3 regions of the Paenibacillus sp. FSL K6-0108 genome follow, and region 1 is predicted to be linked to each of the others. Evidence: predicted binding sites of a transcription regulator. Region 1 holds the regulator's gene; each other region holds the start of a gene.
The links. Region 1 encodes Rex, which represses fermentation and respiration genes when NADH is low (regulators of the CRP and FNR family bind a similar motif). Its sites were predicted from a motif close to TTGTGAAATATTTCACAA; they were not measured.
Positions count from the first base shown of each region.

Region 2: pflB (formate C-acetyltransferase) is a predicted target of Rex. The motif match lies at 4,012-4,029, and genes of this name have one in related genera.
Region 3: MHB49_RS20420 (cytochrome ubiquinol oxidase subunit I) is a predicted target of Rex. The motif match lies at 2,569-2,586, and genes of this name have one in related genera.

Region 1 is NZ_CP150288.1:4,868,987-4,876,909, forward strand. It holds gene MHB49_RS21965 (AAA family ATPase) at 1-957, opposite strand, end outside; gene MHB49_RS21970 (hypothetical protein) at 950-1,477, opposite strand; gene MHB49_RS21975 (DUF5590 domain-containing protein) at 1,781-2,311, opposite strand; gene MHB49_RS21980 (amidohydrolase) at 2,353-3,657, opposite strand; gene MHB49_RS21985 (redox-sensing transcriptional repressor Rex) at 3,644-4,297, opposite strand; gene dinG (ATP-dependent DNA helicase DinG) at 4,530-7,391, opposite strand; gene MHB49_RS21995 (tetratricopeptide repeat protein) at 7,534-7,923, opposite strand, start outside.
Region 2 is NZ_CP150288.1:5,132,539-5,140,461, forward strand. It holds gene MHB49_RS23355 (extracellular solute-binding protein) at 1-623, opposite strand, end outside; gene pflA (pyruvate formate-lyase-activating protein) at 832-1,584, opposite strand; gene pflB (formate C-acetyltransferase) at 1,672-3,930, opposite strand; gene adhE (bifunctional acetaldehyde-CoA/alcohol dehydrogenase) at 4,472-7,084, opposite strand; gene MHB49_RS23375 (Crp/Fnr family transcriptional regulator) at 7,514-7,923, shown strand, end outside.
Region 3 is NZ_CP150288.1:4,549,833-4,557,755, reverse strand. It holds gene MHB49_RS20440 (nitrous oxide reductase accessory protein NosL) at 1-16, shown strand, start outside; gene MHB49_RS20435 (ABC transporter permease) at 42-863, shown strand; gene ccmA (heme ABC exporter ATP-binding protein CcmA) at 856-1,569, shown strand; gene MHB49_RS20425 (redoxin domain-containing protein) at 1,602-2,132, shown strand; gene MHB49_RS20420 (cytochrome ubiquinol oxidase subunit I) at 2,749-4,113, shown strand; gene MHB49_RS20415 (cytochrome d ubiquinol oxidase subunit II) at 4,110-5,123, shown strand; gene cydD (thiol reductant ABC exporter subunit CydD) at 5,191-7,029, shown strand; gene cydC (thiol reductant ABC exporter subunit CydC) at 7,026-7,923, shown strand, end outside.

The DNA of each region.
Region 1 (7,923 bases):
ACCCATCATTACTTTGTCAATCGCAAGGGACAGATGACGCTGTTCAATGTTGAGCAGGCCGTCTCTCATCGCGTAAATTGCAGCTTCGTTCATCACGCTTTCCAGTTGTGCCCCAGAGAATCCGTAAGATTCTTCTGCTGTCTTCTCAAGGCTGACCCCTTCCATAAGAGGCTTATTGACTGCATGCAGCTCCAGTATGTGTTTTCTGCCTTTCTTATCGGGCAAGTCTACCTGAATATGACGGTCAAAGCGCCCTGGTCGTGTCAACGCGCTGTCCAGCATTTCTTTTCGGTTCGTAGCAGCGATCACGAGTATGCGCGGTGTGTCGGAAGAGTATATGCCATCCATTTCTGTCAACAGCTGATTCAGCGTCTGATCATATTCACGCTGTTGGCCGCCTTCCCGTTTTCCACCGATCACATCAATTTCATCGATAAATATAATGGCATTTTCCTTATTTTCTTTAGCGGCACGTGTTCTTGCATCACGGAACAAATCCCGTATTCTGCCTGCACCTACACCAACATACATCTCAACAAACTCACTGCCTGAAGCAGCTACAAAAACAGAATCCGTATAATGTGCAGCAGCTTTGGCCATCAAGGTTTTACCTGTCCCTGGAGGGCCAGTAAGCAGGATACCTTTCAAAGGACGAATACCAAACTTCTGAATTTCCTCATGTCGAATAAGAAAATCAAGCGCTTCCCGCAGTTCCTGCTTCGCACTCTCCTGACCACCAATTTCTTCAAACGTCAGCTTGGAAGGCCCTTTTTTCTTGCGTTTGCGTTCCTGGCCCGCTCCTACCGTAATTCCACCGCGCATTTGCATCATGAACAGTAGAGCACCCACAAACACTGCTGCGATCAGAATGGGAATCATATTTACACCGATAAAAGCAAGAAAAATAATCAATACGGGTACAAATCCAATGGCAATTTCTTTTGTCCATTTAGGCATTAGGCCACACTCCTATCTGACCGGGCACACGCGGCAGAATAATAAACTTGCTGGCATCTCCATCTCTGAGACTGACATAAACATTATTGTCATCCATGGCTGTGTTTACCTTGATCCCATTTGTAGCCATTTTAGACAAGGTCGGTGTAATCTCGGTGTATTGCTTGTTCTCCATCGCTTGAGCTACGGTAAACATCGCGCTTCCCCACCAGCTTTCCAACGCTTCGTTGGAATGATCCACCACATCCAGCTTCAACGAACGAGAACCAATCAAGGTCTGTCCTTCTTTGTGAATATATTGTACCAACCTGCCCAGATCAACATCCGGCTGCAAATCGAGTTTCAATTGTACATCATTGCGGTTAATAGTTAATTGAACATTATTGACCCCATCGTACTGGGTAACCATCTTTTCAATTGGGCTTTGCAAAGCCACATGACGATACACAAACCAACCTCCAAACAACACAACGGCTGAAATGACGGCAGTCAGAGCAATAGGCAATACTTTTATCTTCAAGTGAGTTACCCCTCCTAAATTTTGGCCCATCTTGTAGCTTGTAGGCAAGAATATGAATACAGGCATGTAATATCCTGTGATGTGCCTGACAGGATTTATTTGTGTATGATGTATCCTTGAATACATATTTGAGTATATCACATCGTATATACAATATCTAAGGCGAAAATATGAATAAATTAATAATTTTAACTATTCAAATCCAAAATGATCAGGAAAGCACGTCAAAGAACCGGTCCAGTCGGGTTTCCGTCTGCCGGTTCTTTAATGTATTCTTTTCAAATGATAGTAAGCTTGCTGATTCTAGCTATTCGGGATCGTATAGACCAGATCTACCTGTTCCCCGTTACTAAAGCGGTAAAACCGATAATAGTTATGAGTATCATCGTTATAATACACTTGCCATACATAGATTCCATTCACAACACCTGGCATAATTCGTTTGATCTCTCCACCTGGAACTTCTGAGCTGAACCGATTTCGAATCTGAGCTTCAGACATGCCGTTCTTCAACAGTTCACCGTGCACCGCATTGGTCCCCGTCACAGGTTTGTTGTTCTCATCGAACTTAATCCACACCAAGACATCCTGGTTATCCTTATCTTTGCCAATCAGGGTCCAGTATATGTTGTCTCCACCGTCTTTTTGCCCCCAAACATACTTACGCAGGTCTTCGTGTGACGTAATCCCCAGCTGTTCCTGGGCTGCCTGTATGGCCAATGCCTCTTCCTTGCGCTGATCCTGGGTAACATAGATATAATAACGCTGAAGTCCAAACAGAATCAGAACCAGGAGCAGCAGCGAAATCCATATCCACTTCTTTTTTTTCTTCAAAAGCCGAACTTCCTTTCCCTATGACGCTGCTGTCCTTGTAATTAACGGGCAAGCAGACTGTCAAATGCCAGTTGAGACTCACGCAGAATACGCTCTTCATCCATTGTAAGACACTCCCCATGTTTAACCACTTGTTTACCATCTACCCACACATGCTCCACATCTTTGGCCGATGCCGAGTAGATCGTATGGGAAATTAGATCCGTATGCGGATAGAAATGGGCTTGTTCGATGTTCAGCGCGATGAAGTCGGCCTTCATGCCTGATTGCAGAGCACCTGTATTATTCAGGAAAATGGATTTGGCACCGTACGAAGTTCCGAGCAGCAGCGCTTCCCCTGCTGGAACTGCCGTAGGGTCACCGGATACCCCTTTATGAATCAATGCAGCCAGTCTCATCTCTTCAAACATATCCAGGTTATTGTTACTTGCCGGACCGTCTGTTCCCAGGGACACTGTCACGCCTGCTTTCAGCAGATCAGGTACACGCGCAACACCCGAAGCTAGTTTCAGGTTACTGCCTGGATTGTGGGAAACGGCTACATCATGCCGTGCGAGAATCTCGATCTCTTCATCATTCAGATGCACTGCATGCGCAACCAGAGATGGACGGGAGAAGAAGCCCAATTTCTCCAGATGTTCAACCGGACGCAGTCCGTAATCAGCCACGTTCTGCTCCACTTCACGAAGCGTCTCAGACATATGCGTATGCAAAGGCAGATTCAGGTCATGAGCTACCTGTACCAGCTTCTCTATGTAATCCGGAGGGCAAGTGTAAGGTGCGTGTGGAGAGATTACAGTTGTAATTCTTCCATCTGCTTGTCCATTCCATTGACGGGCAAATGCTGCGGAATCTTCCAGTTTGCGCTGTTGTTCTTCTTCTGAGCAAAGACCGATTACTCCACGTGCCAGAGCAGCCCGAACGCCGGATTGTTCCACCACTTTCGCCACCTGATCCATATGATCATACATATCCAGAAACGCCGTTGTTCCGCCCTTCAACATTTCAAGCACGGATAGCGACGTGCCCCAATATACGTCTTCAGACGTCATTTTGGCTTCCATTGGCCACATTTTCTCCTGCAACCATACTTGTAACGCCAGATCATCACCATGACCTCTCAGAAGCGACATCGCTGCATGACCATGCGTATTGATCAGACCCGGCAAGAAGAGCAGTCCTTTTCCGTCCACCTTTGTCAGGTTTTCGTCTCCTTCCGGCAACGTCTCACCAATATGCACAATCTTGTCATTCTCTATGACCATGTAACCTTTGACTACTTTCCAATCCGTGCCCTCACTCACGGCAAATTTGCCGTTGTGAATGACCCATCTATTTGTCGTCATCTTCCTCGTCGTCCTTTCCATTTTCCAAATAATAAGCAAGACTAAGCAGATCTGTCGTAAAATCGGCATGGTGAATGCGAATATGCGGCGGAGTCTTCAGGATGGTTGGCGCAAAATTAAGAATTGCTTCAATTCCTGACTCAATTAGCTGATCCGCGACATTTTGGGCCTCCGTATCGGGAACCGTGATAATGCCTATCCGAATATTATCCTTTTTGACCGCATCCGTTAATTCATTCATCGGCTGCACCGTCAGACTGTTGATTTGACTCCCAATCTTCGGACCGTAGGCATCAAATACAGCAACTATTTTCATGTTGTCTTTGAGATAGGCATTATAGTTGGACAAAGCATGTCCCAAATTACCTGCTCCGACAAGAGCCACATTGATCTGCTGGTCTATTTTTAAAATATGGCGGATTTTCTCGATGAGATATGAAACGTCATACCCGATCCCTTTACGACCAAAGTCACCGAAGTAAGCCAAGTCTTTACGAATTTGGGCAGGATTCAAATCCAGCCTCAGTCCAAGTTCTTGTGAAGAAACCGTATTGACTTCGCGCTGATGCAGTTCATTCAAATAACGCAAGTAAACAGGCAATCTACGCACCACGGCTTCCGAAATTTTATCTGATTTCATTCAATGCTCCCCCTTACCAAGGCCACGATAGATAGATGAAAAGAGGAGCACCCTGTCTAAAACGATGCAAAAATGATTACTGAATTAAACAGGGTGCTCCTTGTTATAGAATGGATAATTGCTTAACTCACTTTACTCGTATATCCATGAAACGAATGAATGAGGTTACTCAATTTTACCGCCAATCCATGACGGCATGCAATCATGCTAGCTACAGATTATAGCTGTTATTTTATTGCTGTTCATCGGTTGGTCTCTCGAGCCATTCCGAAATGCGTGGAACCATCTGCTCAGTGAGCATGTGCTCCATTTTGGGACCAGGTAATGAGTATAAAAAGTACTTGCCATAATACGCTTCAATAACGCGTGTATCGTATACAATTACAATGCCTCTGTCTTTGCCTGTACGAACCAGTCTGCCAAATCCCTGTTTGAAGCGGATGACAGCTTGTGGCACGGACAGCTTCATAAACGGGTTTTTCTTCTGCTGTTGCAAAAGCTCGCTCTTCGCTTCGACCAATGGATGATTCGGGGGCTGGAATGGCAATCTGACAATCGCAAGACAGGTCAGAGCCTCTCCGGGTATGTCCACCCCTTCCCAGAAGCTGCTTGTGCCAAGAAGAACCGTCGCTTTTGCATCCTGGAAGCGGCGTGTAAGCTTGGAACGGCTGCCGCTGTCCACCCCTTGCCCCAGCAAAGATATATCATTGCCTGACAAGGCCTCCTTGAGCGGGTCATAGACCTGACGCAGCATACGGTAGGAGGTGAACAACACCATCATGCGTCCACGAGTCGCGATAGCCGTTTCCGCGAGAGAGTGCACGAGCATATCCACAAAGTGGGCATCGCCTACGCTGCCCTTCACGCTTGGGAAATCACGCGGAATGACGAGCAGAGCCTGTTCGCGATAATTGAACGGTGACGGCAGCATGGACGTTAACAGACGGTTATTCTCGGCAGCTTCCTGCAAGCCCAGCTGTTCGATCATGAATTGAAATGACTTGTCAACGGAGAGCGTAGCCGATGTGAGCACAACGCTTTTCTTTTTATCAAAGAACATATCCTTCAATTGTGCACTGACATCGACAGGAACAGCATAAAGTTGCAGTGATTTACTGCGGAACTGGCCGCTGGCCTCCATCCAGTACACGGTATTGGCATCATCCATGCGCATGAAGAAACGCAGATTATCTTTGATCGTCGCCAAATCCTTTAGAAGCCCTGAGATATCCGTAATCAGACTATCGGACTGATAATCGTCCTGATCTTCTTTTACTTCAAGCAGCAGCTTGTCGCCTTTACGAATCAAATCCCCTAGAGTGACATAGATTTGGTTCTCAGCATCCTGCAATTCCTGCCATTTGGCTGGTTTTTGCGAAGGCTTCAGTCGAAGAGAGAATTGTCCTGTCTCGCCAGGAGAAGCATCGCTGCGTTCAGGCAGCAGGCCAAACAAGGTATCGCTTAGTCGATCCCACATTTCTTTAACTTCGACGGCAAGCGGGAACATCTGATCAATCATGGAGCCCCACTGTACCGAATTTTCATGACCCGACAATTGAGAACGAAGCATAGGCAGTTGGCCATTACGGCTATCTTTAAACAATCGGGTCAGTGTATGAACCAACGTGAAATATTTCATATGAAGACCAAGATGTTTACCGGCTACATCCTCCAGATGATGTGCTTCATCGATGACAAGACTTTCGTAGGCTGGCAGCAGCTGATGTGCTGCTTTGACATCTGTAAACAATTTCGAATGATTCGTAATCACGATATCGGACAGCCCGGCTTCATGTTTGGCCCGGTGATAGAAACATTTGCGGAACCAAGGACAGGAACGTCCAAGACAGGATTCGGACTCACTCTGTACCGTCTCCCAGAAGTCTCCTCCGCGCCCGCTTAGATTAAGCTCCTCATCGTCTCCAGACTCCGTCTGGGTAAGCCAGACAATCATCTGAGCTGCTGTAAAATAATCCTCTTTCGGTGTAGCAAATTCACGTTTATTGATTTTATGCTCAAATTTGCGAAGACACAGATAATGCCCCCGTCCTTTGAACACCGCTGCCTTGAACGGGAACGGAACCACTTGGGTCAGCATAGGTATATCCCGTTCTCTCAATTGCTCCTGCAGGTTGATGGTATGTGTGCTGACCATGACTTTCTGTTCCTGTTTCACACTTTCATAGATGGCAGGCAACAAATAACCAAGTGATTTACCTGTACCCGTTCCAGCTTCGATCAATAGATGTTTCTCTTCATCCAAAGCTTGTCGTACACTGCTGAACATCTGAGTTTGCGCCTCACGCTCCTCATAATGGTCCAATGTCTCCTTCAGGTTATCTCTAACCTGATCCATAAACTGTTCAAAGCTTACGCCTTCCAGCGGGTTACCCTGTCGCTCATCGCGTGGTGAGCCTATATCGGTCCAGTCACTCACGTTCAGGGCGAGCTGACGGTAATACGTATGACCATCCAGATCCTGAATCGGCTCTGATTCTTTCTCTGTACGCAATCCGTCGAAAAACCAACCCAAGTCACTGTCTTCTGGCGCAAACAGGTCACTGAGGCGCTGAATCGTGATGAGAGGCAATGCACGCAGCTCATCGAGACACTTCAGTAATACAAAAGCTGTCGCAAGAGCATCACTGTCTGCCTGATGAGGGCGGTCGTGCTGAAATCCGAATTCTGAAGACACATAACCGAGTTGATAAGAGCCCAGTGACGGGAACGAAATCTTCAGGAAATCAATCGTATCCAGAATCCTTCCGGTAAATGGCAAGTAACCACAGCGATCGAGTGCATTTTGAAGAAAATGAAAATCAAAAGCAACGTTGTGTCCAACAAGTACAACATCGTCCAGCAGCGGAACCATCTCCATCATCATCTCTTCCAATGAGGGAGCATCCGCCACATCTTCATCAGTAATACCGGTTAACCCCGTAATAAACGGAGGAATCGGTACACCTGGGTTCACATAAGAACTATATATTTGAGTTATGCTGTAGTCATGATCTATGATGGCAAGTCCGGCCTGTATTATCTCACCGTCGGACTGCGTGCCGGTTGTTTCGAAATCCAATACGGCAAATTTCATTGCAATGTACGGTCCCTTCCATTCCAGTCTATGTTACAGCATAGCAAAAAAAAGGGCATTTGAAAATTAACTGACAAAAAAGGCGGTGTCCCCGCCGCTATGCCAGAGGAGGGAACACCGTCTTTTAGCCGCCGAATAGCCCTTAATTTAAGGCAGTCAGCTGATTTGCATATTGCAATTTTCCGCTGTTTAAACGACAGGCTTCCATGTTATACAGCGGTTCGGTCAACGTGGGGTCATACTGAAGCGCCTGAGCAAATAGTGAACATGCACCTTCAGGGTTCGCAAGCTTGGCCTCGATACAGCCCAGGACGTTACACACCAGCCCCTTCAATCTCGGCGAACCGTTCAGGTGCATGATCCGCTGCAAGTGTATTCCTGCTTCCTCGGTTTGTTCCAGGTTAAGATGAGCGAGAGCCAGGTAAAAACGAGTTAATGCACTTTCTGGATAGTCGGTCACAACCCTGGAAAATTGCATAATCGCCTGCGGATACATTTGCAGTTTGAAATATCCCTGACCGCGACTGAAACA
Region 2 (7,923 bases), 260 kb from region 1:
GCTTTGGAAGCAGAAGCAAGTGGAACCTTGCCATCAGCCTTGATCTCAGCGAGCATATTATCCAGTTCAGCCATTGTTGAAGGCGCTTTCCATCCTTTTTTCGTAAAGTACTCTTTATTGTAGAAGAATCCTTCGCCCGATCCGCCAATAGGCAGTCCGTACACTTTGCCTTCATAGGTGAATGGTTCAAGCGATGAAAATTGGTCCTGGATACCCAGCTCTTGCAAGATTGGCGTGAGATCCAACAACATGCCCTCTTTGGCATATACTTTGGAGTCCGGACTACCGAACAATTCGAAAATATCCGGCGGATTGCCCGCTGCCATCTCTCCACGAAGTTTCTCCTTGCGGTTTACATCGGATTCAACGCCGTCCAGTGTAAAAGTGAGGTTAGGTACTTCGCTCTCCACTTTGGACACAACGTCCTGCAGAATGGCCAGCCTTTTTTGTTTGTCGGCACCCACCTGAGTGTGACGGAGAAGCATCTCAACCGGTTCCTTGCTCGTCTCCGTAGGCGCATTGCCTGCTCCCTGTTGCGGTTCGTTAGTTGAACTCGAACAACCTGCTAATGTCCATGATGTGATAAGCAATAATGAAAGCAGTAACGTCATTCCTTTTTTCATTCGTATGACCCCCTCAAGATATTGAGCATTTGGCTTTACACTCTGATTATAAAAAGTTGTAGCTTACATCGTAAGGATGACAATTCATCAATGGAGGGATAAAATCCTTCACTGGACAAATAATCATGTATTTACATTGGATAACAGCAAAAAAACAGCCCCTGCGAAACATGTTCGCAAAGACTGCTTGGTTAGGATATAACTGTTGTTACTTATTGGAGCAAGCCATGCCAGCAGTTTCCGCACGACCTTGTTCAATCAGGCGATACGCCCGCTCTACTTCCTCATCACTCGGAGAAGGAACTCCTTCGAGCGGATAGGCTTTCCCCAATGCCTGCCATTTGTAGATACCCATCTGATGATACGGCAGGATTTCGAACTTCTCAACTCCATTTAGCGTTCCAATAAACCGCCCCAGATTGAGCAAATCCTCTTCCTCATTGTGAATCCCCGGCACGTACACGTGACGAATCCACATTTTTCGTCCATTGTCCGATAACCACTGTGCGGTGCGCAATGTTCTCTCGTTGGATTTGCCTGTCAGTTTGATATGTTTCTCATCATTGATGTGCTTCAGATCCAGCAAAACCAGGTCCGTGTTATCCAACAAATCATGAATCCGATCCGGTTCATTGAAACCGTTGCTGTCCAGCGTAGTGTGCAATCCCCAGCGACGTTTCGCTTCCTTGAACACTTCGGCTACAAAATGAGCCTGCAATGTCGGCTCCCCGCCGGATACCGTCAGTCCTCCGCCGGAACTGCGATAGTAAGAGAGATATGGCTCTATTTCAGCCAGCACCTCTTCCACGCTCATTTCCCTTCCACCGTCCAATGCCCAAGTATCCGGGTTGTGACAATACTGGCATTTGAGTAGACATCCCTGCATAAAAAGCACGAAGCGGATGCCTGGGCCGTCAACCGTCCCGAAAGTTTCGAGTGAATGAATATGTCCATTAACCATGCTGCCTCTTCCTTTCTGTATCGCATCCGCTGTGCGTTTAGTATGGAGATTCTACTCCTTTAACCGTGTTGTTGAGTTACACCGTAGTTACATCGAACCGTGGAAGGTCCGGTTAATGACATCGAGTTGCTGCTCACGTGTCAGTTTGATGAAGTTAACTGCGTAACCGGATACCCGTACAGTTAGCTGCGGATAGTTTTCCGGGTGATCCATCGCGTCAATCAACTGCTGACGATCAAATACGTTCACGTTCAAATGGTGTGCCCCTTGGCCAAAATAACCGTCCATCATGGCTACCAGATTGGCTTTGCGTGTGTCTGATTCTTTTCCGAGTGCTTTCGGCACGATGGAGAATGTATTAGAAATTCCGTCAAGGCTGTGTTCATATGGCAGTTTGGCTACGGAGCCCAGGGACGCCAGTGCACCTTTTTTATCCCGACCATGCATTGGGTTCGCCCCAGGTGCAAACGGTTCGCCTGCTTTACGGCCATCAGGTGTTGTACCTGTTTTCTTGCCGTACACTACGTTGGATGTGATGGTCAATACGGATTGAGTTGGAATCGCATTACGATATGCTTTGTGCTTGCGAATCATGCCCATGAAGCTTTCCACCAGTTCAACCGCGATGCTGTCGACACTGTCTTCATTGTTACCGTAACAAGGGAAGTCACCTTCAATTTCAAAATCAATTGCGATGCCTTGTTCGTTGCGGATCGGTTTGACTTTGGCATACTTGATTGCACTCAGGGAGTCTGCTGCAACCGAGAGACCGGCAATACCGCAAGCCATCGTACGAACGATGTCACGGTCATGCAGGGCCATTTCGATACGCTCGTAGCTGTATTTGTCATGCATGTAGTGAATGACGTTGAGTGAGTTCATATATAGTTTGGCAAGCCATTCCATCATCGGTTTGAAACGTTTCATAACCTCATTATAATCCAGTACTTCGCTTGTAATTGCCGGATATTCAGGTCCAACTTGTGCTCCCGATTTCTCGTCACGACCACCGTTGATTGCATACAGCAATGCTTTGGCCAGGTTGGCACGAGCGCCAAAGAACTGCATTTGTTTCCCGATCTTCATCGCCGATACGCAGCATGCAATACCGTAATCGTCTCCGTAGATTGGACGCATCAGATCATCATTTTCATACTGAATGGAGCTCGTTTCGATGGAAACTTTGGTACAGTATTGTTTGAACGCTTCTGGAAGCTTGGTAGACCAGAGTACCGTCAGGTTCGGTTCCGGTGCAGGACCAAGGTTGTTCAGAGTATGCAGGAAACGGAAGCTGTTTTTGGTAACACGTGTTTCCCCGTTTACCGACATACCACCAATAGATTCAGTTACCCAAGTTGGGTCTCCACTGAACAATTCGTTATAATCCGGCGTACGCAGGAATTTGACAATACGCAGTTTCATTACAAAATGGTCAACCAATTCCTGGGCCTGTTTCTCAGTGAGCAAACCTTCTTGCAAATCACGTTCAATGTAGATATCAAGGAACGAGGAGACACGTCCGAGGGACATTGCCGCACCATTTTGCTCTTTGATCGCAGCCAAGTAACCGAAGTAGAGCCATTGGAACGCTTCTTTCGCGGTTGTGGCTGGCAAGGAAATATCGAAACCGTGCATTTCACCCAGTTGTTTCAACTCTTGCAATGCACGAATCTGTTCGGAGAGTTCTTCGCGCAGGCGAATGACATCTTCATCAATCACGTCGACTTCAAGTGCATTCAGTTCGCCTTTTTTATTCCGAATCAGGAAGTCCACGCCATAGAGAGCCACCCGGCGATAGTCACCGATGATCCGGCCACGGCCGTAAGCATCCGGCAGACCGGTAATAATCCCTGCTTTGCGTGCTGCGCGCATTTCGGATGTATAAGCATCAAATACGCCCTGGTTATGTGTTTTGCGAATGTTTGTAAATATATCAATGACGCCTTGAGGCATTTCAAAACCATATGCTTCACAAGCATCAATCATCATGCGGATGCCACCGAATGGCTGAATGGAACGTTTGAATGGAGCATCCGTTTGAACACCAACAATCTGCTCTTTGGATTTATCCAGATAACCTGGTTGGTGAGAAACAATCGTCGCTGGCGTATTTACGTCAACATCGAGTACCCCGCCGTTATCGCGCTCTTTTTTGGTCAGATCGGATACGATATCCCATAACTCTTTTGTATTCTGAGTTGCACCTTCAAGAAATGCTTCGTCGCCATAGTAAGGAGATAAGTTGTGTAGCAGAAAATCATTCACATCTACGGTTTTCGTCCATGTTCCTTTGGTAAAGTTTCTCCAGCCTGTTTGTTGTTTGACATCTTTTTCGATCACCGACATAGTAATCCCTCCACAAATTTGGATTTCCGGACACATGACAGGATGCTTCACTCGTCTCATCTGTGCCCAGAGCCGCGATTAATGTGATAAATTTCACATATGAGCCGGAACATGTTCTCTCTACTTGGGAACCGGAACCGCGGATGAATGTTTTTCTTACATTTTCAGTATACGTCTTCGCTCTTTCAACATCTGTGATTTTTATCACAAAGTTTGTGACCATCCTCACTTCACCTATGCTGTGTCCACATTGAACCCTGCGATATTCACACTTAGCCACTGCGCGGGCAGAACAACTTCCGATCGCTGTTACCCCCGGATTTTTTTGATTCACTTTTTCAAAGGTGAAAATCCGGGGATAAAGGCGAACGCTTCGCTTCTTCAGTTTTTTCTGCCCTCTCCGTTATCGTGTGAATACCTGGTTCAAAAAGGAACATCACGGATTCCGTTATACCTTTTTTTATAGGAAAGACGGCAATCGGGGCTCCCCTTACGGGGAACCCTGACTATATTTGCCTAAAGCCTGCTTTTACATTGGTGGTTATTCAAACTTGCCGTAGAATGCGTTGCGGTACACGTCTGCCAGTTCAGTCACCAGCGGCAGTTTTGGATTGGCTGTTGTACATTGGTCCTCGAATGCGCGGTCTGCCAGATAATCGACATGTGCCTCAAAGTCTTTGGCATCGAATCCGATTTCCTGGAACGACTCTTCAATACCCAATGTTTTGTTCAGTTTGCGAATGGCATTGATGAGACTGGTTACCCCTTCTTCTGTCGTACGTGCAGGCAATCCCAGAATGCGGGCAATTTCGGCATAACGCTCATCTGCCACAAAGTGCGAATATTTCGGGAACGATGCAAACTTCGTCGGTTTTTTCGCATTGTAGCGAATGACGTGCGGCATCAGAATCGCATTGGTACGTCCATGGGCTGTATGGTACTGACCGCCCCATTTATGTGCCAAGCTGTGGTTAATGCCCAGGAACGCGTTGGCAAAAGCCATACCGGCAATCGTCGAAGCATTATGCATTTTCTCACGAGCCAGTTTGTCACCTTGCAACGCCGATTGCTCCAGGTATTGGAATACCAGTTGGATCGCTTTGATCGCGAGTCCATCCGTGTAATCATTCGCCATAACCGATACATATGCTTCGATGGCGTGAGTCAATACGTCCATACCCGTGTCCGCAACAGCGGTTTTAGGCAGGGAGTATACAAATTCCGGGTCTACGATCGCTACGTCCGGTGTCAGCTCGTAGTCTGCCAGTGGATATTTGGTATTGCCTTGATTTTTATCTGTAATAACCGCGAACGATGTGACTTCAGATCCGGTACCCGATGTTGTTGGAATAGCGACAAATTTTGCTTTTACACCGAGACGTGGATATTTGTAGATACGTTTGCGGATATCCATGAATTTTTGTTTCAAGTCGTTGAAGTCTGTGTCCGGATATTCATAGAACAGCCACATCGCTTTGGCAGCATCCATCGGTGATCCCCCGCCGAGTGCGATAATGCAGTCTGGCTGGAAGCGGCGCATCATTTCCGTACCGCGGTCTACCGTTGTCGTCGATGGATCGGGTTCGACATCAGAGAACACTTCAATGGCTACCGGCATTTGACGTTGACGCAGATAGTGCTCTACTTTTTCCACATAACCGAGTTTGACCATCATCGCATCCGTAATAATGGCTACACGTGTGATGTCCGGCATTTTGGCAAGGTACTGTGTTGCTCCTTTTTCGAAATAGACTTTGTTTGGTACTTTGAACCACTGCATATTCACGGTACGGCGAGCCACCCTTTTCACGTTGATTAAGTTCACAGCGGTCACGTTGGAAGAAGTCGAGTTCCGGCCATACGATCCGCAGCCCAGTGTCAGTGACGGCATGTTGGTGTTGTAGATGTCACCGATAGCGCCGTGTGTGGAAGGTGAGTTTACGATAATCCGTCCGGTTTGCAGGCGATCTGCGAATTTGCCAATGACTTCTTCGTTCGTCGAATGAATAACCGAGGAGTGACCCATGCCGCCAAAAGCAACCACTTCTGCTGCACGCTCAATCCCTTCAGATGCCGTTTTTACTTTGTAACAAGCCAGTACCGGGCTTAATTTTTCAGCCGACAATGGGAACTTCGTGCCTACCCCTTCAATCTCTGCTACGAGAATTTTGGTGCCAGCTGGAACTTCAATACCGCACATTTGTGCAATGCTGACTGCTGATTGACCTACAATTGCTGGGTTCACCGCACATTTCTCAGCGTTAATCGCACCTGCAGTCAGTTTCGCTGCCTCATCCTTGTTGACGAAGTAACAGCCGTTCGCGATCATTTTCTTTTTCACCTGGTCGAAGATCGGTTCTTCGATGATGACTGCTTGCTCGGAAGCACAGATCATGCCGTTATCGAACGATTTGGACAAAATCAGATCCGTTACCGCTTGATTGATATCTGCGCTTTTCTCAATAAAGCAAGGTACGTTACCTGGTCCTACGCCCAGTGCCGGTTTACCACAGCTGTATGCCGCCCGTACCATGCCTGATCCGCCTGTTGCCAGAATGAGCGCCACATCGTTATGATTCATCAGCGCGTTTGTACGATCCATGGAAGGATCATCAATCCACTGGATACAATCCGCTGGAGCACCATGCTTCACTGCAGCATCTCGCAGAATTTTGGCAGCTTCCCGGCTACAGTTCTGTGCAGATGGGTGGAAACCGAAGATGATCGGGTTACGCGTTTTGATGGAAATTAGTGCTTTGAACATCGTGGTGGATGTCGGATTCGTTACCGGGGTAATCCCCATGATGATGCCAACTGGCTCCGCAATTTTCTGAAAGCTTTCGTATTCGTTATCTTCAATAACCCCTACGGTTTTGTCATATTTGATGCTATGATACACATATTCTGTTGCAAATATATTTTTCGTGATTTTATCCTCATACACACCCCGGCCTGTTTCTTCCACGGCCATCTTGGCGAGCATCATATGTTTGTCCAGACCTGCCAGCGCCATCGCTTGCACGATACGGTCAATCTGTTTCTGATCCATGGACATGAATGCTGCATGTGCTTTATTCGCTTTGTCAATTAACGTTTGAATATACTGACCTGCTGTCGGTTCTTTTACTGGGGCGACTTCGTTCTTTACAGCCATCTCCCTCATCCTCCTAAAGGTTCGTATTGGTTTGTCTCTCTTCTTTACATTCACATCGTATCATGGGGAAAGAGTTAATTATGTGATTTTTTTCACAAAGTATAACAAATTTAATTTAAGTTTTTTAGTGTCCCTCATCGGGTCATTTTCACTTCCTATTTAAACTATAGGGCTGTACTATTCATCCTCCCCTTTATAAAGTGAATTTAATCACAATGTTTGAAATTTCGCCATTTTTGCCCCCTTTCCATGCCCCTCAAACGGCAAGATTAGGTATATACTGAACTTAAAAATTGAACCACCGCAATTTGTACCGTCCTTCCCAGCCCGAGATAGTGCCTGAACAGGACGGCAACAGTTTGCGGCGAACCTCGGGGGCCAGTCCAGCTGCAGAAGGCCGTCCGATGGACACAAAGGGGAGATAGACTTATGAGAGAACAACTGAGTGTACTGGAAAAACGCGGAAATACCACCTGTTTCTCGGACGTAAATTTCAATCATCTGCTCGTAACAATGAAAGACAGAACCTATCCGGAAGGAACCCATCTGTACTGGGAAGGGGATGTCTCTGACAAACTTTATTATATGAAACGGGGCCGTGCCCAGATCACCAAATCCACGGATGAAGGCAAGGAACTGATCATGTACATGTATCAATCTGGTGATATGATTGGTCAGGCTGACCCGTTCTTTGGCTCGAAACACAGCTTTTCTGCAGAAGTGCTGGAGGATAGTGAGATTGGTGTACTGGAGCACAAAGACTTGGAAATGCTGATCTGCCAGCATTGTGACTTTGCCATCGACTTTATGAAATGGATGGGCATCCATCACCGTTTGAC
Region 3 (7,923 bases), 320 kb from region 1:
TTCAGGGCATAAGTAATGGCCAATGAAGATGGTGATCCATGATGGGAGATATGTTGCAAGTCGTTCGACGAGAAATGAAAATGGGATTTCGCAATCCCTGGGCCTATTCATTTTTGATTCTTTTCTGCGTATTTAGCCTGAGTTTGCTGATCATTAACTCTCAGAATTTTGTAGCAGGATACTCTGGCACGACAGGTTCCATGTTAAATCTTATTCTTTATCTTTTGCCGCTGATGACTCTCTTCCTGGGGTCCTTTTCTTTGACTTCTGAAAAAGAAGAGGGCAGCTGGCAATTGTTATCTATATACCCCATCGGCACGATGTCTTTTATCGTAGGAAAATATCTGGGGCTGTCGGTTGTATTAATGACTATAGTTACATTTGGATATGGTCTGATGGGACTTCTTAGCGGATGGGTGGGCAGCCCTTTAGATATGATGACGTACCTTTTGTTTCTGGTATTCTCCTGCGGACTGGTGCTGCTATTTCTGACGATTGCATTGTTCATCGGTTCGTTATCCAAAAATCGGTGGCAAGCATTAACGATATCCGTATCCGTTTGGTTTTTCGCTGTGATCGGCTGGCCGACGCTTCTAATCTCCGTACTGGGAATCATGCCGTATCAGTGGGTAAAACCCTTACTCACCGTTCTAACTTTCATCAATCCGGCTGAGCTGGTACGTTTGTTTGTAGTGATCAAACTTGGCGGGGGCTCCATACTGGGTCCTGAATATTATCAGTGGGTAGATTGGGTGCAGCCATCGAGCGGGAGCTGGATCTTCATGGGGATATGCCTGCTGTGGATTGCATGTTCCATCGTGGCAGTCTACGGGATCTGGGAGAGGGGGCGTTCTCATGGATAACGTGGAAGCAGAGATTGTTGGACTGTGCAAATCCATAAAAAAACAACAGATTGTTGAAGATATATCCTTTCATGTTTCTTCTGGCCATGTGCTTGCCTTATGTGGTGGAAATGGGGCTGGAAAGAGTACTGTGCTGCGTATGATGGCAGGTATTCTTCAACCTACCTCGGGTGAAATTATTGTAAACAAAATGCGCTGGTCCAAAGAACGAAAGCGGTATTCGGAACAGATTGGATATATGCCGGATGATTATCATTTTAATCAGGGTCTGACAGCAGAGGAAGTGCTCCAATTCTGGGCGGCACTAAGAAAAGTTCCCAAAGCACGAGTAGAGGAAGTGCTAACCCTGGTAGGCCTGGTGGATCAAAAAAACAAACGGGTCACGACCTTTTCCAAAGGCATGCGGCAGCGTGTTTTATTTGCCCAGGCTCTGTTGGCCAAGCCTCCGCTGCTGATCATGGATGAGCCGACGAATGGATTGGACCCCTTCTGGATGCAGGAATTTGCAAACCTGATAAAACAGATCAAGGAGGAGGGACACATGGTCGTATTCTCAACCCACCAGCTAGAGATTGCAGATGATGTTGCCGATCATATTGTTTTTATGAACAAAGGACGTAATGTGGGAGATGGCTCTACTGAGGAGTTTCGTCAACAATTCGGGTCGCTTCATGCTGCTTTTCATCATAGTCTCGGGTTGAAATAAAGGTGAAGCGAATGGGGGAAAAGAATCCGAAAATGAGACGTTTAATCACAATTTTGATTGGAATGGCTGCTGTGCTGGTCGCTGCGTGGACCATTTATCAGACTTCATCCTCCGAGCCCCAAAAAAACGGTGCCATTGAAGCTGGTGCAATCGCTCCCGAATTCACTGCGGTTAATTCAGCCGGACAACAGGTCAAGCTCTCCGATTATCAGGGCAAAGTCGTCATGATTAACTTCTGGGCTTCATGGTGCACCCCCTGTGTGAGGGAAATGCCGATGATTAATCAGATCGCTCAGACATATCAAAATGACGTAGAGACCCTGTTTGTCAATGTGGGGGAAGCGAAGGGCACCATTCATGAATTTATGGAGAAACAGCAGTTCGAGTTTCCTGTTATCATTGATGTGACCGGAAAGGTCTCCGGCCTGTATCGCATCACCGGGCTGCCTGCGACCATGATTATCGATCAAAAAGGCATATTCAGTCACATTCTGCTCGGTGAGTTGACCAAGGATATTCCCTTGCAGCAATGGCTGGAGCAGACCGTACAGCAAAAGAATTGAAGCATTGCAAGACTTTATGAACAAAAGAAGTCGAGAAGTCGCTATACGAGCGACTTCTTTTGTTTTATTTGTAAGTTGCTATAAGAATTCAAGCAACCGCGAATGGTTTTCTCGAACAACTTGCATACATATTGGAATTGAAAATCGTAATACCACGGTTGTGTCCATAGAATCAATAGCTCCTTTGGGTACTTTTTATGCTTTTCACCGAGTTGTCAGAAAGAGTTGATCCTTTCTTGAACATTTAGGGACGAAGACGTGTCAGCGATTGAATTGCTAATTCACAAAGATATAATAATTTTAACTATTAGGTCCCGTTAAGTACTTTGGCCCTTCAGTATCAGGTAAAACAAGCCTTGCCTATGCATGCTTAGTCCAGTAACTAAGTGCAGCAGCACACAATGATGGTGTGGTAAAGCTTCCTTCGTCTCTTACTTTGTGAAAAAATTCTCTTTATACATACAACGATGGAGGAACGGTTTGTAGATAAACTCTGATCAGTCTAGTGGGGCTTCCAACCTGATATAGAACGCAGTCCGAGGGCTGACTGACCTAATAAGTAAAAGATTCAAATCAGTACAAAAATCGAACAGAGTTTGAAAGGAGGCAGTAAAGTATGGCAATCGATACGGTAATGTGGAGCAAGCTGGTGACAGGCATGACGCTGGGATTCCACGCTATTTTTGCAACGCTTGGCGTCGGTGTACCCCTAATGATTGCTATTGCAGAGTTCATGGGGATTCGCAAGAAGGACCCCCATTACACACTGATGGCGAAGAGGTGGTCACGAGGTTTTGTCATTTCTGTGGCGGTTGGTGTAGTGACCGGTACAGCGATTTCACTGCAGCTGGCCCTGGTGTGGCCGAATTTTATGAAACTGGCAGGGAATGTCATTGCACTTCCGTTATTTATGGAAGTATTCGCGTTCTTTTTTGAAGCGATCTTCCTGGGCATTTATTTATATACGTGGGATCGATTCAAAAATCCGTATATCCACTGGCTACTGACGATTCCAATCGTCACCGGTGCAGGCATGTCGGCAGTCTTTATTACGACGGTGAATGGCTTCATGAACCAGCCTGGAGGCTTTGTGATGGAAGCAGGCCAATTCACAGCGGTTAACCCGGTGCAGGCGATGCTGAATACGGCGACGTTCTCCAAGGTGTTTCATGTATTAAGCTCGGCCTATTTGACAGGAGCTGCTCTGTTGGCCGGAATTGCAGCCTTTGCAATGCTGAGAAAAGGGGCATCTGCCTACCACAAAAAAGCCTTGAATCTCATGATGGCGGTGGTTCTGCTATTTGGCTTGCTGAACACGTTAGCAGGAGATGTGTCCGCCAAGTTCTTGGCCGAGCATCAGCCGGAGAAACTTGCAGCAGCAGAATGGCATTTTGAGACGGAAAGTGGCGCAGATTTGATTTTATTGGGATGGCTGAATGCAGAGCATGAAATTATAGGCGCTCTTCACCTGCCGAAAGTGCTCAGCTTCCTGGCCTTTAGTGACTTCAATGCAGAGGTAACCGGACTGGAGGAGTTTCCGAAGGACGAATGGCCGCCGCTGCTCGTTCATTACCTGTTTGATTTAATGGCTGGAATTGGATTTACGCTGCTGGCGATCTCAGTTCTGTATTTCCTGTTTGTGTTCTGGAAAAAACGCAATGAGCTGAACAAGTGGCTGCTTGGCGTTATTGCTTTGGGAGCACCGATGGCTTTTCTCGGGGTTGAGCTGGGCTGGTTCTATGCTGAACTAGGAAGGCAGCCGTGGATTATCCGGGGATATATGCGTGTAGAGGAAGCCGCCACTTCATCACCTAACATAAGAATGATCTTTTTCTTCTTCCTGCTTCTCTACATCGTTCTCGGAGTCATGTGTGTACTTGTGCTAAGACGTTTGTTCAACAATAATCCGGCAGAAGTCGAGATGGAGAAATGGATGAAGGAGAAGCATAGTCAGTCTACAGAAAAGGGGGAGCGCGCATGAGTTACGAGCTGATTGGCATCTCGGTGCTCTGGCTGTTCCTGTATGGTTATTTAATTGTAGCCTCCATTGATTTTGGAGCAGGCTTCTTTGCCTTCTATGCACGATTGACGAAACAGGATCACCTGATTAATCGTCTGATTTCCCGTTATTTATCACCGGTGTGGGAAATTACGAATGTATTTTTTGTCTTTTTCTACATTGGCATCGTTGGATTCTTTCCGGACACGGCTTATTATTACGGCTCAGCACTACTCGTACCGGGAAGCATTGCGGTCATTTTGCTCGCCATTCGTGGGTCGTTCTATGCTTTTGAGAACTATGGTTCCAAAAATAATATTGTATATCTGTTTCTATATGGAGCCTCAGGCTTGCTAATTCCCGCTTCGTTGTCAGTGGCGCTAACACTGTCTGAAGGCGGCTTTATCGTGAAGGAGAGTTCGACGGTTTCGCTGGATTACTGGACGCTGTTTACCAATCCGTTATCATGGAGCATCGTTGGACTGGCGATTGTCTCCGTATTGTTCATTAGCAGCTCATTTCTGGCCTTTTATGCATCTCGGGCAGAGGATCATTCTGCGTTGAAGTTGGTGCGGAACTATGCCCTGTTCTGGAGTACACCGACCATTATCATCGCACTGACCGCATTTATTTATTTGGGGCAGCACAATGCGCGACATTTTCAAAATATGATGGATTTATGGTGGCTGCTTGCACTTTCCGTTGCATTCTTCATGATTGCGATGTGGCTGTTATATAACGAACGCCGATACGGATTAGCATTTATATGCATCATGCTGCAATTTTTCTGTGCCTTTTTCGCTTATGGAATTGGTCAATATCCTTTTATTCTTGATCCGTACATTACAATTCAAAACAGTGTGACCTCACCAGCGATGGGCTTCGCACTGGTTGTTGTGTTTATCGGAGGCATGTGTATGTTGATTCCTTCCCTGATCCTGGTCTTCAGACTGTTCCTGTTTGATGCGGATTATGTAAAGGAAAAAAAATAAATTGAACTCATTTATGCGATGTAAGGCAGTAATCTCATAGGCATTCATAGAAAGGAGGAGCGTTTGCATGAAGAGGAAAACAAGCCTGATCTCTCAACAAATGTCTGGCCAGCGAAAACGTCTCGTGCTCCTGATAGTCATTTCACTCGCTCTGGGTATAGCCATTGTAAGTCAGGCCACACTGCTTGCTGAAGCAGTCCAACGGATTTTCGTGGAAAAAGCTTCCCTCTCGTCGGTCGCCATGTTGCTCGGATCACTTCTGGCTGTCATGGTCGTACGTACAGGATTGTCTTATGGGAACGGGAAAGTTGGTTTGCTTATGGCTTCCAGTGCCAAGACGAATATGCGGGCAGGCGTGCTGCAACATTTGACTCATGCGTCGATGTCTTCAACCCTTCGTGGACAAACAGGTGGAAAGGTCAGCATTGCTCTGGATGCTGTGGATGAGGCGGATAGTTATTTCAGTCTGTATATGCCGCGTATGATAGAGGCTGCCATCATTCCGATTCTGATTTTGGTGGTAACGTTTATGCAGCATGCCAATTCAGGCTTTATTATGCTGTTTACAGCCCCATTTATTCCTTTGTTCATGATTTTGGTAGGACTAAAAACGAAAAACAAGTCAGAGGAAAAATATGCGCAGCTGGCCGAGTTCTCCGGTACATTCCTGGATTCTCTTCAAGGGCTGGTTACGTTGAAAATATTCGGACGGGCACATCGCCAGCAGAAGAAAATTGAACGCAGCAGTCTGGATTATCGTGATGCCACCATGAGCATTTTGCGGATTGCGTTTACAAACACCTTTATGCTGGAATCGATCGTCATGCTAAGTATCGGTATCGTGGCTCTCGAACTGGCAATCCAGCTGCTTGTATTCAAATCGATGTCGTTCCACACCGCATTTCTCGTATTGCTGCTCGTTCCCGAGTTTTACAGTCTGTTGAAAAATACGGGAACCGCCTTTCACAGCGGGCGAACAAGTATGGGAGCGATTCGTAAGGTAGAGCAGATGTTTGGAGAAACGTCTGGGGAGAGCACGTTGACAGATGAAAAAGAGGAAGACGGTACATCCGATGGAATTGAAGAGATCGTAAGCATGGATCGGATTGAAAGAGAGAATAGGATAGGGACGTTTCAAATGGATGGCTCCAATGACATTTCCGTGCCGCCATCCATCCTATTAAACGATCTCCGATTTCGGTATGCACCAGAATCCTTCAAGCTTGAGACTGGTCGGATCCAGCTTAATCCGGGAGAACACATTGCGATTGTCGGCAAAAGCGGCTCAGGGAAAACAACGTTACTTCATCTCATTGCGGGTTTGTTGAAACCTGAATCAGGAGAGGTCCTAATCCATGGACAGCCGCTATCCAAATATGATGAGGCTGCATGGTTCGAACAGGTTAGCTACATTACACAGCATCCGTATATTTTTGCAGGTACATTTGCTGAGAACATTGCGATTGGTGCGGGCCGGAACGTGTCCAGGACTGAAATTGAGCAGGCGGCAGAGGATGCCGGGCTTGCCGAAGTTGCTTCCCAATTGGAGCTTGGCTTCGATACTTTAGTTGGTGAAGGAGGCCGAGGACTCTCTGGTGGGGAAAAGCAGCGGCTTGCCTTGGCACGTGCTTTTTTGAAGCAGCCTGCCATCATCTTGTTTGATGAACCCACGGTAGGACTGGATTTGCACACGGAGCAGATATTGCAACGTTCGATTGCCACATTGGCAGAAACCGCGACGATGATTACGGTAGCTCACCGGTTATATACGATTCAACATGCCGACCGTATTTTGTTTATGGACCAGGGTCTGTTAGTGGATACGGGACGCCATGAAGAGCTTCTGTCGCGCCTGCCTCAGTATGCCGAGATGATTGATGTACAACGAAGAGGGGGCTTAGCATGAACGAGCTAGCGATTTTGTCCAAAGCCATGCTTCAGGAACGCAAGGATATTATCCTGTCCATTCTAGGTGGGTTTATTGCCGGAATAGCAGGAGTAGCCCTCTTTTCCGCGAGTGGGTATCTGATTTCGCAAACGGTCTTTGCTCCACCGCTCTACACTTTAATTGTACTCACCTCGTTGGTCAAGCTGCTTGGCCTGCTTCGGGCGGCGAGCCGTTATGGGGAGCGTTTGTATTCCCACCGGGCGACGTTCTCCATGCTTAGCCGTTTGCGTACATCCTTTTTTGCGAGGCTCATTCCTTTAACGCCGGGTATATTAAACAAAAAACGAAGCGGGGACCTGCTTGCGCGCATTGTTGGGGATGTGGAGAGCCTGCAGCATTATTTTTTGCGCGTCGCTTATCCACCCATTATTGTTGTCATAGTCTTTTTGGCGACAGTCTTGTTTACTTCTGCCTTTTCATTCTGGATTGCGGGTCTGTTTGTATTAGGTATGCTCGTAACGGCACTGATTGTACCGGGAATGGTTTTGATTGGGCAGCGGAAAATACATGGACACGTTCGGGAGCAGCGGGCACTGCTTTCTACAGAAGTCACCGAAGTATTGTATGGGTATCGGGATTTGAAAGTGTACGGACAACTGGCACAGCGGGAGCATCAGCTTCAGCAAGCTTCAGCTGTGTTGACGGTTCTGCAGCAACGGGCTGCCGGGCATTTGTTGCGCGGGCAATCCCTGCATGCTTTGGTTACGTTCCTTATTTCCTGGGGCGTGCTGACACTTGGTGCTTATCTTATTATCGGCGGAGCGCTTGCTGGCGTGTTTCTTGCAATGCTGGTGATGGCCTCGCTAACCGTATTCGAAGAGGCTGCGGCAATGGCGACATTACCCTTGTATA